4 regions of the Erwinia sp. PME.40.26/001 genome follow, and region 4 is predicted to be linked to each of the others. Evidence: predicted binding sites of a transcription regulator. Region 4 holds the regulator's gene; each other region holds the start of a gene.
What was found. Region 4 encodes Fur, which represses iron uptake genes when iron is present. Its sites were predicted from a motif close to ATAATAATGAGAACNACTATCAA; they were not measured.
Positions count from the first base shown of each region.

Region 1: the regulator Fur is predicted to act here: its motif matches at 1,894-1,916, upstream of ACZ3HG_RS21330 (TonB-dependent siderophore receptor).
Region 2: the regulator Fur is predicted to act here: its motif matches at 1,718-1,740, upstream of ftnA (non-heme ferritin).
Region 3: the regulator Fur is predicted to act here: its motif matches at 1,592-1,614, upstream of fes (enterochelin esterase).

Region 1 is NZ_JBVHNP010000012.1:85,519-88,730, reverse strand. Features, by position in the region: gene ACZ3HG_RS21340 (hypothetical protein) at 1-960, shown strand, start outside; gene ACZ3HG_RS21335 (hypothetical protein) at 957-1,787, shown strand; gene ACZ3HG_RS21330 (TonB-dependent siderophore receptor) at 1,964-3,212, shown strand, end outside.
Region 2 is NZ_JBVHNP010000002.1:307,087-310,298, forward strand. Features, by position in the region: gene ACZ3HG_RS08920 (c-type cytochrome) at 1-879, shown strand, start outside; gene ftnA (non-heme ferritin) at 958-1,467, opposite strand; gene ACZ3HG_RS08930 (sugar-binding transcriptional regulator) at 1,863-2,840, opposite strand; gene ACZ3HG_RS08935 (tagatose-bisphosphate aldolase) at 3,039-3,212, shown strand, end outside.
Region 3 is NZ_JBVHNP010000001.1:1,201,981-1,205,192, forward strand. Features, by position in the region: gene ACZ3HG_RS05860 (TonB-dependent siderophore receptor) at 1-1,388, opposite strand, end outside; gene fes (enterochelin esterase) at 1,694-3,052, shown strand; gene ACZ3HG_RS05870 (MbtH family protein) at 3,045-3,212, shown strand, end outside.
Region 4 is NZ_JBVHNP010000004.1:35,638-38,849, forward strand. Features, by position in the region: gene ybfF (esterase) at 1-41, shown strand, start outside; gene ybfE (LexA regulated protein) at 221-502, shown strand; gene fldA (flavodoxin FldA) at 644-1,174, shown strand; gene fur (ferric iron uptake transcriptional regulator) at 1,568-2,011, shown strand; gene ACZ3HG_RS13040 (family 20 glycosylhydrolase) at 2,069-3,212, opposite strand, start outside.

The DNA.
Region 1 (3,212 bases), on a different contig from region 4:
CAGGTGAAGCCGCAGTACTGGGCTACCGGCATTGCCCTGGCGCTGATCCTGTTCTTTGCGGTCGGTGCTTACTTTGTTCGTGCCGCCACCATTGACTCTATTGATACGCAGGCCGTGAACGGCTCGCCATTCAGCCAGCAGACGGCAGCGGCCTCCGGGTCGCCGTTTGACCTGCCTGCGGCGGCCGTAGAAGATAATGCCCGTGCCGACCGTCAGGCCGCGCACGAGATCAGCGATAACCGCGTGTTTGCCTCCAAGCTGACCTTTATTATTCTGTCGGTGATTTTCGTCGGCGTTCAGCTGATCGGTATTCTGGTGGGCCTGTTCCGCTCCTTTGCCGGCATTGAGTCTAAAGCGGCCTCAAAATATATCGGTAACTTCAGCGGCTCAGAAGAGTTTGCCACCTGGCATGCGATGCGCCGCGAACGCGTAGAGCGCGACGCCCAGGAGAAACTGACCTCGCTGCAAAATCGCCTGATGATGAAGCGCACCAACAGCCAGAGCGAAGCGCTGAATACCCTGCCCACCTTCCAGGACTATGCCAGCGGCAAAGTGCGTGATAAAGCGCGGCTGGATGCCGAACAGCAGCTCCAGATGCAGGAGTATGCCGCGCCTCAGCCCGTCCCTGCAGCCCCGCCTGCAGCGCCGCCTGTGGCCGTGACTCAGGCGGTTCCTGTGCCTCAGCCGACTGCAGTCGCCCCGGCGGTCGTCCCGGAGCCTGTCGCAGCCGCCGCCATCGCACCGGCTGCCGCGCCGGTGACGGCCCCGGCTCCGGCGGCCCCCCTGGCCGATGACGCGGAGGAGAAGCAGCGCATTCATGCTCTGGGCGATCTCACCTCGTTCAGCGCCGATGAACTGCAGCTGATTGCCGACGATCAGGGATTAGCCCTCCCCGCGCTGCAAAAGCGCCAGCAGGTGCAGGCCCTGCTGAATAAGGCACGTCAGGGAGGAACGGCATGAAAGCCCTTATCGCGCTGATCCTGCTGGGCATGAGCACGACGCTGTACGCTGCCGAACGTAACGATATTCCGAGCTGCTACAGCTACGCCAGGCTCGACGCCGAACGTCCGCCCGCCAGCGGGCGCGAGCTGGTGATTATTGTCGACCAGACGGTGAAAGTGCCGACCGAACTGAAAAAGTCGATCTGGCAGCAGGTGCTGCGCTTCGCCCAGCCTGGCGACCACATCATCCTGTATCAGTTCTCTGCTCTGCTGCAGGACAACTACATGAAGCGCACCTTCGACGGCAAGCTGGAAGGCCCGTTCACCGATCAGAAAGCGCGCAACAGCCTCGGCATGGACAGCCTGAAATCTCTGGATGGCTGCCTGACACAGCAGAAACAGTTTTTTGAGCAGACGATTGGCAAAAAGCTGGCAGGTGCCTTCGCGGAGCAGGGCGATAATATTGCTAAAAGCGAGATCATGGACAGCCTGAAGCGAATCAGTGACGATCTGAAGGCAGAGCCGGCGCAGGCGAAAACCGTTCTGCTGGTGTCGGATATGCTGGAAAACAGCGATTTCGGCAGCTTCTACAGCAATAATCAGATCCGCCTGCTGGTGCCGGAAAAAGAGATGCAGCGCGTCAGCAAACAGCATCTGCTGGCCGATTTTGCCGGCAGCAGGATCTACATTGCGGGGGCCGGGCTGATCGACAGCGAGGCGAAAAATAACTACCGTTCAGGAAAAATCATGCAGCAGCTGGAAGCGTTCTGGCGTGACTATTTTTCGGCGTCCCACGCCACGGTGATCGGCTTTGGTGCCCCGGAACTGACGGTCGATCTGCAGTAAACTCTCCGCCCGGTACGCCCTTTTCCCTTAACGCGCTGGCCTCATGGTCAGCGCGTTTTTTATTATTGGGAAATTTTTGTCGGAAGTTATTGCATAGTGACAACCAATGATAATAATTGTCGTTATCTTTCACATTCTCATTGGCATCTAAACCCATGTTCACCACTAAGCCCTGCATGCTCGCCGTGCTGATCGCCAGCACCTGCACCGCCTTTGCCCACGCGGCAGCCAGCGATGAAAAAACACTGGTGGTCAGCGCCTCAGATTCTGGCGCCGCCGCCCTGCCCGCCTATACCAACAGCGCCACCAAGTCGGCGGTGCCGGAAAGCAAAACGCCTCAGGTGATCAATACCGTCAGCAGCAAGGAGATTGCCGCGCGTCACGCCAGCTCGCTGAATGAAATTCTGCGCTATGCCCCCGGCGTGTCCACCGAAACCCGCGGCGCCACCTCGTATATGAGCGAGTATAAAATCCGCGGTTTCACGGTGGATAACACCTTCTATGACGGCTTACAGCTGCCGTATAACGTCACGGGTAACACCAAAGCCAGTATCGATCCGATTCTGATCGACCATGTGGATATCCTGAAAGGCCCGGCCTCGGTGCTGTACGGCAACGGGTCGCCGGGTGGCCTGGTGAATATTCAGAGTAAAAAGCCGGAGAAAGAGCAGAAAACCGAAGTCGGGTTTAACAGTGGCAACCGCAAGCTGCGCGAAGGCTATATCGACAGCACCGGCGCGATTGCCGACAGCGACTGGAGTTATCGCTTTATTGGTAAAGCCAGCGCCGGGGACGATCAGCCGCGCACCACTCACAGTGAAAACTATCTGGTGGCCCCGTCACTCACCTGGCAGCCGTCGGATAAAACCCGCCTGACGATCGACGCGCAGTACCAGGACATCCCCAGCCTGACGCCGTCTGACCCTCTGCCGCTGGCCGCGCTGACCTCGTCAGACGCTTCGCGCCGCACTTATGCAGGCGACCGCTGGAGCGGCTTTAAACAGCGCCAGTGGATGCTGGGTTACAGCTTTGAGCATCAGTTCGATAACGGCTGGGGCGTGGCGCAGAAGGCGCGCTACTTTGACGTTGATACCCACCAGCGCAGTATTTATGCCTCGGGTCTGACCAATCCGGCCGTCAGTAACAGCCAGCTGGATCGGTTTGCCTACACCACCGATGAAGACCTGAAAAGCTTCAATATCGATAACCAGGTGACGAAGCAGTGGGATCTGGGTGACTGGCAACATCACCTGCTGGCGGGCGTGGACTATCAGCGGATGGATTCTCACTTCAACTATCAGTACGCCACCCGCACACCGGGCTTTGATCTCAGCAATCCGGACTACAACCAGGTCAGTGAGTCGGCGCTGGGCCTGTATACCGCCCAGCTTAACCGCCTGAGCTTCAACCAGACCGGCTACTACT
Region 2 (3,212 bases), on a different contig from region 4:
GTGCACGCGCTGTATGACTATTTTACCCAGGAGGTGCCTGCCGTGCGGCAGGAGAACCGCAAAAGCGATATTCCCTGGCCGCTGAGCATACGCTGGCCGCTTGGGGTGTGGAACCTGCTGTTTCACGATGACGAGCGCTATCTTAACGATCCGCTGCACAGCGAACAGTGGAACCGCGGGGCATGGCTGGTACTGGGGCCGGGACACTGCGGCAGCTGCCATACGCCGCGCGGTTTCGCCCTGCAGGAAAAAGGGCAGGACCACCACGACAGCGCCTATCTTACCGGTGGTACCCTTGGCGGCTGGCATGCGCCCGACCTGCGGGGTAACAATGTCCGGGGACTGGGGAGCTGGACGCCGCAGGATATCGTCACGTTTCTGAAAACCGGGCAGAACGACCGCACCATGGCGTTTGGCCCGATGGCCGATGTGGTTGAACAGAGTACGCAGTACCTGACACCGGCCGATCTCAAGGCTATCGCGGTATTCCTGAAAAGCCTGCCCGCCGGCACGTTCTCCACGGCGCTGGCGCGCGAGGATTATGCCGATCTGAACTCCCCCGGCGCGGCGCTGTATCAGGATAACTGTGCGGCGTGCCACCGCAGCGACGGCCGGGGCTATGCCCGCACCTTCCCCGCACTGGCGGGCAACGCAGCGCTGCAGGGCAACGATCCTTCATCACTGATTTCAATGATCCTGCACGGCGGCAGGGCACCTGTCACCCGACAGGCGCTGACTGGCATGAGAATGCCGGATTTTGGCTGGCGATTGACGGATCAACAGGTCGCCGGGTTGAGCAACTTTGTGCGTAACAGCTGGGGAAATCAGGCCAGTGAGGTGACGCCGCAGCAGGTAAAGGCCGTGCGGGAGGGGCAGTAACAGGGTTAATACAGGAAGGACAGCTTCTCAGCAGGGGCGACCGGAAAAGGTCGCCCCCGTTTAGCGGGACCGCAGCGATTAGGCCTGGTGCGCGCCGGGCTCACTCAGTTTCTGCAGGTCTTTATCCACGAAGAACAGTGCCTGACCGCTGTTACCCACCAGCGCCAGTTTATCCAGGACAGATTTAAACAGTTTCTCTTCTTCATGCTGCTCAGAGACGTACCACTGCAGGAAGTTAAAGGTGGAGTAATCCTGCGTGGTCATGGCGGCATGTGCCAGCTCATTGATTTTTTTGGTGATCAGCTGCTCGTGCTGATAGGCCTGCTCCAGCACTTCGTGCAGGGAGTTAAAGGTGACCGGCGGCGCGTCGATAGTGCCCAGCACCGGCATGGCACCAGTATCACTCAGGTAGTTGAACAGACGCTGCATGTGCTGCATCTCTTCGGTGGAATGCTCACGCATAAACGCGGCAGCCCCTTCAAAACCTTTGTCATTGCACCATGCGCTCATCTGCAGGTACAGGTTGGCAGAGTAGAATTCCAGATTCAGCTGATCGTTCAACTGAGCGGTCATTTCATTCGTCAGCATGGTGACTCCTTAACATTATATTTTTAGCGAGATTTCTACTCTCAATAATTTGCGTTGCAGAGACACGGTAAATGTATCTGGAACGTAAATCATAACGAGTAAAAGAGGTGATTTCTGCGCATTATGCACCCAGACTGATAAAATAAAAACCGTTTTATATAGCATTGGCTAATTTATTTATACACAGCTAAAGGACTGATTGGTAAGTGATAATCATTCCATGATGAATCTGAATTGTTCTGGTTTTTAAATAGTTATGATAACTGTTCTTATTTATATCAAAGCGGGCTATAAAGACGTAATGAGAATTAATCAGCTTTAGGTTGTTTCTGATAACGTATTCATTTTACGTTAATTAGCTGTCTTTGCCCGTTGGACAAAGACAGCCAGCGCATTTATTGAGGGTCACTGACCAGACGGTCGATAATGGCCTGAGCGGTTTTAATATCGGTGACCAGGGCATTGATCATCCCCGAGCGGACGGCCCCGATAATCCCGGCGGCTTTTTCCGGCGTGGCCGCCACGCCGATACACAGAGGCGACTGGCGCAGCTGGTCGGGTGAAGCGGCGATCATCCGCTGCTCACCTTCCCAGTGCAGCACCTCTCCCTGTTCCGTGACGTAGTGGCGCAGCACATCGCCCGCTGCGTGACTGAGGGCCTGCTCATCAGGCGTGGCGGTAGAAGCTTCACTGGCGTGCGGCGCATGATGCGTCAGGCCGACGCCGACAATCGCCACATCCAGCTTATCCCACAGGGAGGTAATTTGCTGCACGCCCGGGTCGCAGAGAAACGCGTCACGCAGCACCGGCGATGAAATATAGGGCGCATGGAGAAAGTGGGGGGTCCCCGCCATCTGTTCTGCGGCCTGGCGCACAAATTCATTAATCTGAAAGTGCGCTGCCGCCTGCTGCATACCGCCGTTAAGCGCCACGGTCAGCACGCCCGGCAGGCGCGGCAGGCCGGATAACGTCACTTCACGCACCGCACGCCCCCAGCCAATCCCCACCACCGACCCGCTGACCAGATCGGCCTGCTGGAGTAATGATGCCAGCGGCGCGCTGAGCGCGCTGAGGACGTTAGCGGGCGGCGACTCAACCACGGCGGCGGTTTTTAACCCCAGCCGGGCGATCAGATCCGCCGTGATCTCCTCAGGTGAGGTCAGCTCAATCACCTCTATGCGCACAATGCCCGCAGCACGGGCTTTGGTCAGCAGACGCGAAATAGTGGCGGTGGAAACCCCCAGCTTTTTCGCGATATCAACCTGCGACATATCGGACTGATAGTGCAGCTTCGCCACCATATGCATCATCGCCCGCGTGGTGGCGGGATCTTGTAAAAGAGGCTCTTTCAGGGTTGTAATTCCTTTCTGCAATGTATTACACTCATTTCATCGGTTGGAGAATTATTGCGCAACACCAGAAAAATTGCAATGTGCACAGGTGGCTGAAACCCCTGACAGGACTGGAGATTCACCGGCATCAGCCCGGCGTCGTGCACTCAGGCTAAAGGTAATTTTCGGGTCGTCGCTGACGGCTTTTTTACCTGGTATCTCTACAACGGAGCACATCTCATGTCACATATGTCCACTTCTGAACTGCGCGGTTATCAGCAAATTTGCGGCAGCAATGGCGCGATGCTGGTGATTGCCTGCGACCAGCGCGGCGCAATGCGTACCCTGTTAAGCGCCGATCCTGAACAACAAAAATCCATCTCCGAGCACCAGCTCGGCGGTATTAAAGCCGAC
Region 3 (3,212 bases), on a different contig from region 4:
TTACGACCGGACAGCAGCAGGTTCCAGTTATTCCACTCCAGCTGATCCTGCAAATACACGCCGTACTGATTCAGGGTCTTTTTAGTATCGGTCGCCAGCGCTAACAGACTTTCGTCCACGTCCACGCGGCTCTGGGTCCTCCAGTCCATCGGGTAGCTGCTGCCGTAGTCACGGTACAGCTTGCTGTTGATATGGGAGTAACGATAATCAAAGCCGGTCAGCACCGTATGCTGCACCTCGCCGGTGTCGAACACGCCTTTCAGCTGGTTATCGACATTGAACTCGTTGGTCATCGCCGTTTCATGCTGGGCCAGACGCGTCAGGGTATGGTCGCCATCGTCGACGTTGTACACCAGATATTTGTAATCTTCATCACGGTGGGTGTAACGCAGGTTCTGGGTAAATGACAGCGCCTCATTAAAACTGTGCTCCAGGCTGTAACCGATGGACGTCTGCTGGCGTTTTGATTTGGCAAAGTCGGAATCGCTGACGTTCAGATCGTAAGGCACATAGCCCGCTGCGGTGGGATACAGCGTGCCCGCTCGCGGCAGGAAGTTACGTGACCCCGCTTTCGGATCGTCCTGGTAGCTGGTTAACAGCGTGAAGCTGGTGTCTTCGTTTGGCAGCCAGGTCAGTGCCGGGGCAATCGCCATCCGCTGCTGTTTGCTGTTCTTCACAAACTCGTTCCGGGTGCTGGCAATGCCGTTCAGGCGGTAAAACAGCGTATTGTCGTCATTCAGCTTGCCACCAAAATCAAAGGCCGCTTCGCCATAGTGGCGGTTACCGGTACTGAGCTGAACTTCATGAATGCTTTCTGCCGTTGGGCGCTTGCTGGTCATCAGCACCAGACCGCCCGGGCTGACCTGGCCATACAGCACCGAGGCCGGGCCGTGGACCAGTTCCACGCGCTCTAACAGCCAGGGATCGAGCTGCCCCGCCCCGCCGTTTTCTGAAGAGAGACCGAAGTGCAGGCCATCCAGCAGCTTGGGAGCATAGCGAAACCCGCGGCTGATCACTTCGTCATTACGGTTGGAATTACCACGATAGGTGGCGACCACGCCGCTGGTGTAGCCCAGTGCATCAGCCACGGAGCGTGCATCCTGGTCGTCCATCTGATCGCGCGTCACCACGGAAATCGACTGCGGGGTTTTGCGCAGCGGCGTGGCGGTCTTGGTGCCGGAGGCGCTCGCTTTCGCCACAATCCCTTTGTTAGGCGCAGTGACACTTTCCTGGCTTTCTGCCGTGACCGTCATCGTACTGTCGGCATCGGTGGCGGCCTGCGCGGCAGGAGCGATAAACAGTGCCGATGCCAGTAATAAACGCGTGCTGTATTTATCAGAGAATGCTGCAATGCCTGGTGATGCCTGCTTTTTAATTTTATTAAACATGTTCTGTTATCCCGTCTGAACAGACTTGCCGATAAAAAAAACGTTAAACCCCGCCAATTCATTAGTTGCGCTGATTGGCTGCGGTGGTCAGAAAGAACCCCCTTTGCCACTCCTGGCGTCAGTTCCTCTTCCCTTCTTAAGAAAACCCGTAATGACGCACAAATAACAGGCTCTTTAGAAAGTTGCGACGCATCTTATTGCAAATGCAAACTATTCTCAATAGTATTTGCATTAGCGTCGTTTACTGTAAGAGAGATTAAAGTCTCTCTGTTTACGTCATTAAATGTAAATCAAGGAAAATTATCGTGACAACACGGCACAGACTATGGCCGCTAAGTCAGCCCGCAGGCAGCACCGCAAAATGGCTGGCCGCTGGTGATGCCGGTGAAGATCGCTGGTGGCAGGAAATCGCCGCGCACGGTACACCGCGGGTGGAAGCGGTGCGTGAAGGGTGCGTCAGGATGACCTTTCTCTGGCGCGATCCGGCAGGGGACGAAAGCCGGTCGGCGATACGCCAGGTCTATATCGACATTAACTGCGTGACCGATCACCACAGTCCGCAGCCGCAAAGTTTGCAGCGTTTACCCGGCACCGATGTCTGGCACTGGTCAACGGAGATTGATGAACACTGGCGCGGCAGCTACAGCCTGATCCCGGTCGGGGCCGACCGCCTGCCCCCGGCCTTCAGTGACGATCACGACACGCGGCGAAAACAGCAGCGAGAATGGTGGATCTCCCTTTTCCCGCTGGCGATCGCCGACCCGCTTAACCGCTGCGCCCCCCATTTCAACAGTCGCGGACAGGCCCTGTCCGCCGCCCATATGCCTGCGGCACCCGACCAGTCGCTGTGGCATGCGCCGGATGCCGGACATCCGCTGCAGCCCGATGCAGAGCGCCTGCACACCTTCAGCTGGGACAGCATCCTGCTCGGCAACCAGCGCCGAATCTGGCTCTTTACCACCGGCACGTTCCCGGTCGCGGAAGACAGTCCGCTGGTGATCCTGCTGGATGGCCAGAACTGGGTAGAGGGACAACCCCTGTTTTCTGCCCTGCAGGCCGCCACCGGCAGTGGCCAGCTGCCCGCCGCCTGCTGGCTGTTTATCGATGTGATCAACGGTGACTGGCGGGAAAAAGAGCTGCCCTGCAATGCCGCGTTCTGGCGGGCTGTACAGGAGGAGCTGCTGCCGCTGGCACGCAGTCACGCGGCCTTCAGCGAACGGGGTGACCGCACGGTGGTGGCCGGCCAGAGCTATGGCGGGCTGGCCGCGATGTATGCCGGACTGCACTGGCCTGAACGCTTTGGCCGCGTCCTCAGCCAGTCCGGATCGTTCTGGTGGCCCAACGTCCGTCTGGTGACCCATTTTGCTGAGGCTCAGGAACACGACATGGGCTGGCTGACCGAACAGGCGATCAACGGGCACCTGCCTGACAGCCACTTAAAAATCTTCCAGGAAGCGGGCGATCGCGAAGGCGATATGGCCTGGGTCAACCAGCAGATGCGCAAGGCGCTGCTGGCGGCCGGACATGACATCAACTTCCGTATTTTCTCCGGCGGGCATGATGCCCTGTGCTGGCGCGGCGGGCTGCTTGACGGCTTACGCTGGCTGCTGGCCGACTTAAACACTCCACCACTTTTGGCAGGAACAGGTAACGACCATGACTGAACAACTCAATCCCTTCGATGATGAGAGCATCGACTTCCTGGTGCTGCTCAACGCGCGCCAGCAGTACAGCCTGTGGCCTGCATTTTCCGACGTGCCTGCCGGTTGGCAGACCATGGCTGGCCCGACGACGCGTGTGGCCTGTATCGCCTATATCGAAGAG
Region 4 (3,212 bases):
AGGCCGTTTTACGCGCCATCCGTCGTTTTTTTGCGTTGTAGGAACCAGATAACGAATGCCATCAATGCACCAGTAGGGTGAAGAATGACGGGGATAAATGATTGTCGTCACCTCTTTCGCTGGGGTATGATGGCGCGCTAAAATTTTGCCGTTGCTGCTCCTTCAGACGGCATAACGGACCAATTCATCAGTCATCCAGCCTTTCAGTACGACGATTCCTATGGCAAAAGAGAACACGGACCGCACAACGATCGATCTGTTCGCAGATGAACGTCGTCCGGGACGACCCAAGACTAACCCGCTGACGCGTGATGAGCAGCTGCGTATCAACAAACGCAATCAGCTCAAGCGTGATAAAGTGCGCGGCCTGAAACGCGTTGAGCTGAAAATGAACAGCGATGCGGTGGATGTCCTGAACCAGCTGGCCTTCGAGCGTAATATGAGCCGGAGCGAGCTGATTGAAGAGATGCTGCTGGCACAGCTGCAACGCCATCAGCTCTGATGCCATCCGGGCCTGAGCACTCAGCGACAAAACCAGCAGTATTACTCATTTATCCGCTTACGGCGGTCTGTTATCATTAACGATATCTGCTAAAAAATCAGCAGTCACCATATCATTAAGATTCAAGAGGTTATTAAACTCATGGCACTCGTCGGCATTTTCTTTGGTAGCGATACAGGCAATACCGAAAACATTGCAAAAATGATCCAGAAGCAACTGGGGAAAGATGTTGCAGAAGTTCGTGATATTGCTAAAAGCAGCAAAGAAGACCTTGAAGCCTTTGATATTCTGCTGCTGGGCATCCCAACCTGGTACTACGGTGAAGCCCAGTGTGACTGGGATGACTTCTTCCCAACGCTGGAAGAGATCGACTTCAACGGTAAACTGGTTGCTCTGTTTGGCTGTGGCGATCAGGAAGATTACTCCGAGTACTTCTGCGATGCGATGGGCACTATCCGTGACATCATTGAGCCTAACGGTGCTGTCATTGTTGGCCACTGGCCGAGCGAAGGCTATCACTTCGAAGCGTCTAAAGGCATGGCAGATGACAACCACTTCCTTGGCCTGGCCATTGATGAAGACCGTCAGCCTGAACTCACCAACGAACGTGTTGAGCAGTGGGTAAAACAAATTTCTGATGAACTTCAGCTGCAAGACATTATCGAAGCATAGCCATAACAGCTTGATGTGGGAGGTATCTCACATCAAGTGAGTGGTTTTTCCTATAGAAGTAATAGATACATGTTTGTAACTTTCACCTGCAAAACTGTACAATAACCCCATCGGTTACCCGCTTTCTCAGCGCAAGCCCCATTATTGAGGACGTGAGTCGCCCCTGGGCGATGAGATGAGGCAGATCGAGATGTTAACCCAGCATAATTCGGGCGCGCGCTTCCCTGGATGTAACGACATTTATCCTTACATCCCTTGCGGTTTCAGGCTTCCCTTTTGGTTTTCATTTCGGATTATCAGTTCTATACTGAAACGCACTCATTTTTAGCGCCGACCGATGTTCAGGGCTTTTCAGCCACTAAGTGACTCGCAAAGTAACAGGACAATATCCGCATGACTGACAATAACACCGCATTAAAGAAGGCCGGCCTGAAAGTCACGCTTCCCCGACTGAAAATTCTGGAAGTGCTTCAGGAACCAGAGGGCCATCACGTCAGTGCGGAAGACTTGTACAAACGCCTGATTGATATGGGCGAAGAAATTGGTCTGGCCACGGTTTACCGTGTACTGAACCAGTTCGATGACGCGGGGATCGTTACCCGCCACAACTTTGAAGGCGGTAAATCCGTTTTCGAACTGACCCAGCAGCACCATCACGATCACCTGATCTGCCTGGACTGCGGTAAAGTCATTGAGTTTAGAGACGAATATATTGAGGAGCGTCAGCGTGAAATCGCTACGCGTCACGGCATTAAACTGAGCAACCACAGCCTGTATCTTTATGGCCACTGTTCGCTGGGTGACTGCCGTGAAGACGAGACTCTGCACGACAAGTAATCTGATCAACTGAATGCAAAAACCGATGGCTATGCCATCGGTTTTTTTATGCCTGCGTTACAGTGTGTCCTGACGGCTGACACGCTTTCCGTCCGCGCTGACAGCACGGATCATGATGCCGCCACTGACTTCAGGCGGGGTCTGGCTGTCGTAACGCTGCCACTGCTGACCTTCATCACGGCTGAACTCGATCGTTACGCCAGGAAAAGCCGTATTCGCCAGCAGTTTCCCCCCGACAATACGTGCCCCTGGCACCGGTAATCGGTAACCCACGTCGTATCTGTCCAGTTTTGCCAGCTCACGCTGGCCGAGAATATTGGCGAATCGCTGCCAGTCCTGACGCAACGCCTGCTGGTCAACCCAGTGCGTTTTCCCTCCCTGATACGTTTTACCCGCCTGATAATCCTGTTCCCAGGCCGCGCGGTGCCATGCCCGCTCAGCGGCGGAGAACAGACGGGGATAGATCATATATTCCATATCCTCATCGGTACGTACCGTCTCACTCCACAGCTGTGCCGACATGCCCGCCGCCCCCGGCCAGGGTTTGTTGGACATGGCAGTGAAGAACTGACCGTCGCGGTCAACGGAGGTTTCCGCATTCTGCGGCAAATTGTCCGGCGCAAAGCTGAACATTTTGCGCTCGTCATTAAACCGGGTCCCCCAGTAGTAGCCGCGCTCCAGAGGATTCACCTCATAGGGAAAATCCATATAGAGGTAATCAGGGTTAGAAACAATCACCTGATAGCCCTTATTTGCCCAGTCATTGATGGTGTCGAACCCGCCCCAGTAAAGCGTATCCCAGAAATTCACCGCCACTTCCGGTGTGGCAAACGCTCGCGCATTCTGTGCGTCTTTCAAACCATCCTGCCAGGCCTGCATTCTGTTGATACCGTGTGCCTTGACCAACTCGCTGACTTTCAGTGCAAAGTAGCTGGGCAGATGTCCCAAATCGCTGACCTTGCCCGAAGCAACCATCGTCTGGCAGGCCTGCGATTTCGCCCACGGCTGATCCTCACGGCTTAAATCAAGCTGTCCTTTGCCCGCTTCGGGGTGCCTGATATCCGTATAGCCGACGCCAAGACGAATATTTTTCGCCTCATCGCCGCCAAAATGCCAGCTGCGCAGTGGTTGTCCGGCATCACGGTGCATCTGCTGGATTTCAGCGATGACCTTATCGGCAAAGCGTAAAGAGGAATCCAGG